Regions from separate parts of the Ferrovibrio plantarum genome, predicted to be linked through region 2. Evidence: predicted binding sites of a transcription regulator. Region 2 holds the regulator's gene; the other holds the start of a gene.
The links. The regulator PhoB, encoded in region 2, activates phosphate uptake and scavenging genes when phosphate is short. The targets are predictions, from matches to a motif close to TNTCATAAAACTGTCA.

Region 1 (2,200 bases), on a different contig from region 2:
GGTGAGCGGCGCACCGGTATGGAAACGCAACCAGGTGGCGGTTTCCGCATCGTCGCAGCCCGGCCCGAGCCACACCGGGGTATCGAGATCGCAAAGCGTGAGTAAAGCTGCCGCCATGGCGGGCGTCAGGCCGGCGGGATGGCCGGCTTGCAGCGGCATGGGGATGATGCGGCCGGGATGGGCCAGGGCCTGCAGCAGATGGCGAAAGGCCTGTTGGCTCTGCTGCACCGGATCGTTGAAACCGGCAGCGGGCGTTGAGGGCACAAATGCATTCATGCTCAATCCTCCCCGCGTACCATGGTGAAGAAATCCACCTTGGTCGCCGCCACCTTGGCTTCACGCGCCGCCTGAGCCTGGTTCAATTCGCTTTCCAGCGGCGCGAACAGGCTGGCTTCGAGGGCGGCGGCCATCGCGGCGCCCTGGCTCAAGGCATCGAACAGCGCCACCAGTTCCGCCTTGCGCTGATCCCGCCCTGGCACATAGCCGACGCCCATGACGCCGCTGGCCTCCAAGGCCACGACGCAGCGGCTGATGGTCATCTCGCCGAGATTGAAACGCTGCCCAACGCCGCCGGCACGGGCGCGCAGCATGGCAAGCCCGGTCTCCGGCTGCTTCAGCCGGCGGTAGCCCGGCTGCTGCGGCAAGGCGGCATAGACCTGTTCCAGTCGGCCGCGTTCGGCGCGCGCCAGCAGCCGCAGGCGGCGCTGGCGTGCGGCTATCGCCCCGTCGTTCGGGGAGTGCGGACTGGATTTTTGTGCGGCGGCGGACATGTAGACCTCTTGCGCAGATGTCTAAATTCATCTAGACATCTATACGAATAAGCCGAGGCCGCACGCCAATCAAGCACGGTTTCAGCGAAGTTTTTATGACACCCAGAGGAATGGCTGAGCGGCAGCGATGGTTGAACGCGGCAACGGCATGGCGGTGTGGCGGCAGATTGCCGCCGAAATGGAGCGCATGATCCGGCGTGGCGATTATGCCCCCGGCGCGCAATTGCCGACCGAAAAGCACCTGGCGACGGAATTCGGCGTCAACCGCCATACCGTGCGGCAGGCGATGAACCGGCTGGAAGAAACCGGGCTGGTGAGCATCGAGCAGGGCCGCGGCATGTTTGTCGCCGAGCGGGCGCTGGATTATGCACTCGGCGCCCGCACCCGCTTTACCGAAAACCTGCGCACGCGCCAGAAACAGCCCTCGCGCGAACTGATCTTCGCTGAACAGATTGCGGCACCCGCCGATATCGCCCGCGCCATGGGCCTGCCGATTGGTGCCCGGCTATGGCAGCTGGAATTGCTGAACCGCGCCGATGACAAATGCATCAGTGTCAGCAGCCATTATGTGGCGCAGGAGCGTTTCCCGGAAATGCCGGAACTGTTCCGCCGCGCCGGCTCGATCACCGGCGCGCTGCAGGCCGGTGGCGTCACCGATTTCCGCCGTCGCTCAACCCGGGTGGCGGCGAAGCTGATCGCGTCGGGCGATGCGCGTTTGCTCGGCCTGCCGCGCACGCGGCCTATCCTGCTCAGCGAAACCGTGAACGTGGATGCCCAAGGCCGGGCAGTGGAATATGTCCGCTCGCGCTTTGCCGCCGATCATGTCGTGCTCACCATAGAGCACGAGTGATGCCTAGTGTGCGCGGGCGGTGCGGCTCTGCCGGTGTTCGAGAAACGCCTTGATCAGCAGAGTGAGCAGCGCGATCACGGTCAGCGTGGTGGCGGCGGCAAAGGCGCCGACGGCATTGTAATCGTGATACAGCAGCTCGACCTGCAGCGGCAGCGTGTTGGTCTCGCCGCGCACATTGCCCGATACCACCGAGACAGCGCCGAATTCGCCAATCGCCCGCGCCGAGCAGAGCACGGCGCCATAGAGCAGAGCCCAGCGGATGCTCGGCAAGGTGACGCGTCGGAAGGTCTGCCAGCCGGTGGCGCCGAGCGTGGCCGCTGCTTCTTCCGGCTCAGTGCCCTGGGCCTGCATCAGCGGGATCAATTCACGCGCCACGAACGGGCTGGTGACGAACAGCGTGACCAGGAAAATCGCCGGCAGCGCGAACATCAGACGGATGCCATGATCTTCCAGGAAACCACCGAACAGCCCCTGCGCGCCATACAGCAGCAGATAGGTGACGCCGGCAACGATCGGTGAAATCGAGAACGGAATTTCCAGCAGGGTCAGCAGCAGCTTCTTGCCGGGGAATTCGAACTTG
Region 2 (2,200 bases):
GGTGGAATCCGGCGATACCAAGACGATCTTCACCAATCCGAGCGACGAACGCACGCAAGGCTATATCACGGGCCGTTTCGGCTGAGGCCAGTTTAGGGAAAAGAGGATCTGATGACCAATGCCAGCCATACCGTAAAGGCCTACGATCAGGACCTGAAAAAGCTCGGCACGCTTGTCGTGCAGATGGGCGGCCTGGCGGAATCGCAGCTTGCCGCTGCGGTTAATGCCGTTGCCAAGCGCGACTCAGACCTTGCCACCGATGTGGTGAAGGCCGATGCCAAGATCGACGCGCTGCGCACCCAGCTTGATGAATTCGCCATCAATCTGCTGGCTTTGCGCCAGCCGATGGCTATCGATCTGCGCATCATCGTCTCGGCTTTGCGCATCTCCTCGGAACTTGAGCGCATCGGCGACTACGCCAAGAATGTCGCCAAGCGTTCCATGGTGCTGAACCAGTCGCCGATCGTGCGCCCGGTCAGCGTGGTGCCGCGCATGGCTGCCATGGTGCAGTCCATGATCAAGGACACGCTGGATGCCTATATCTCGGACGATGCCGCCAAGGCCGATGCGGTCTGGCTGCGCGACGAGGAAGTCGACGACATGTACAACAGCCTGTTCCGCGAGTTGCTGACCTACATGATGGAAGACCCGCGTTCGATCACGGCCTGCACGCATCTGCTGTTCATCGCCAAGAATATCGAGCGCATCGGCGACCATACCACCAATATCGCCGAGCTGATCCATTACGCGGTGAAGGGCGAGATGCTGAAGGATGAGCGCCCGAAGGGCGATCAGACCAGTTTCGCAGTGGTTGACAAGGCGGGAGAGTAACATGGGCGTGGCCGTGAAGCCGCGGGTTCTGGTTATCGAAGATGAGGCGGCGCTGCTGGCTTTGCTGCGCTACAACCTCGAGAAAGAGAACTACATCGTCGATGAGGCTGTGGATGGCGAGCAGGCATTGCTGCGGGTTGCGGAGCATATGCCTGACCTGATCCTGCTCGACTGGATGCTGCCCAGGCTGTCCGGCCTGGAAGTCTGCCGCCAGTTGCGCCGCGATCCTAATGCCCGCAACGTGCCGATCATCATGCTGACGGCGCGGGGCGAGGAAGCCGACCGGGTGCGCGGCCTGGATGCCGGCGCCGATGACTACATTGCCAAGCCGTTCAGCCCCAGCGAATTGCTGGCGCGGATTCGCGCCGTGCTGCGCCGCATCCGCCCGGCACTGGCCGAGGAAGTGCTGACCTATGGCGGCCTGGTGATGGATATCGCCACCCATAAGGTGACGCGCAACGGCCGCGAAGTGCATCTTGGGCCGACCGAGTTCCGCCTGTTGCGCTTTTTCCTGGAGCATCCCGGCCGCGTGCTGAGCCGCGATCAGTTGCTCGATTCAGTCTGGGGTCGTGACATCTATGTCGAACAGCGCACTGTCGACGTGCATATCCGCCGCCTGCGCAAGGCGCTGAACGGCGAAGGCGAGGATGATGTGATCCGCACCGTCCGTTCCGCCGGCTATGCCCTGGAACTGACCGCTCAGCCGGCTAATGCCGGCTGAGTTTCTTCTCTAGTTTTTAACGGCTGATCTGGCGGCGCATCGCCGTGAACAGGGCGTCCATCTTGCCGCCGTTGTTCTGCAGCACCGATTCGAACTGCTGACGCTGCGTGAAGGCCATGCTGACGCCTTCGATGATTACGTCGGTGACTTTCGGCACGCCGCCTTTGTTGATCACTTTCCACTCGACGCGGATCGGCGGACCGCTCTTGCGGTTGATCTGCGATAGCACGATCTGGGTCGCTTCATTGTCGCGGTTGACGCCGTCCTGCACGCTGAGCGTCTGGCCGTCATACTGGGCCAGCAGGCCGGAATAGACCTTCACCATGTAATCCACGAACAGGCCGTCATATTCCTTGGCCTGGCCGTCGCTGAGCTGGCGGCCATAGCGGCCGAGGCAGAAGCGGCTGACGCCTTCGAGGTCGAGATGCTTTTCCAGCAGGTCGCGCACCAGCGCCTCGCGCTTGGCGGTATCGGCGGAGCGGGCGGCCAGCACTTCCAGGGTCTCGGTACCGACGGTGCGGATGAAGGCATCGGCTTCGGCCGCGCGGCCAGCCTGCGGATTGGCGAAGCTCAGGCCGGCCAGCAACACGAAGGCGGCAAGCATTGGCCGGACCCGCAGGGTAGGAGCGGCAGAAAGACGGGGCAGGG

Region 1: a site for PhoB is predicted at 856-871, ahead of phnF (phosphonate metabolism transcriptional regulator PhnF). Genes of this name have one in related genera too.

Annotation. Positions count from the first base shown of each region.
Region 1 covers NZ_JBBKBA010000001.1:195,140-197,339, forward strand. Annotated here, with positions in the region: gene phnH (phosphonate C-P lyase system protein PhnH) at 1-276, opposite strand, end outside; gene phnG (phosphonate C-P lyase system protein PhnG) at 279-770, opposite strand; gene phnF (phosphonate metabolism transcriptional regulator PhnF) at 898-1,620, shown strand; gene cysW (sulfate ABC transporter permease subunit CysW) at 1,624-2,200, opposite strand, start outside.
Region 2 covers NZ_JBBKBA010000004.1:271,854-274,053, reverse strand. Annotated here, with positions in the region: gene pstB (phosphate ABC transporter ATP-binding protein PstB) at 1-85, shown strand, start outside; gene phoU (phosphate signaling complex protein PhoU) at 112-831, shown strand; gene phoB (phosphate regulon transcriptional regulator PhoB) at 833-1,552, shown strand; gene V6B08_RS21805 (MlaC/ttg2D family ABC transporter substrate-binding protein) at 1,569-2,156, opposite strand.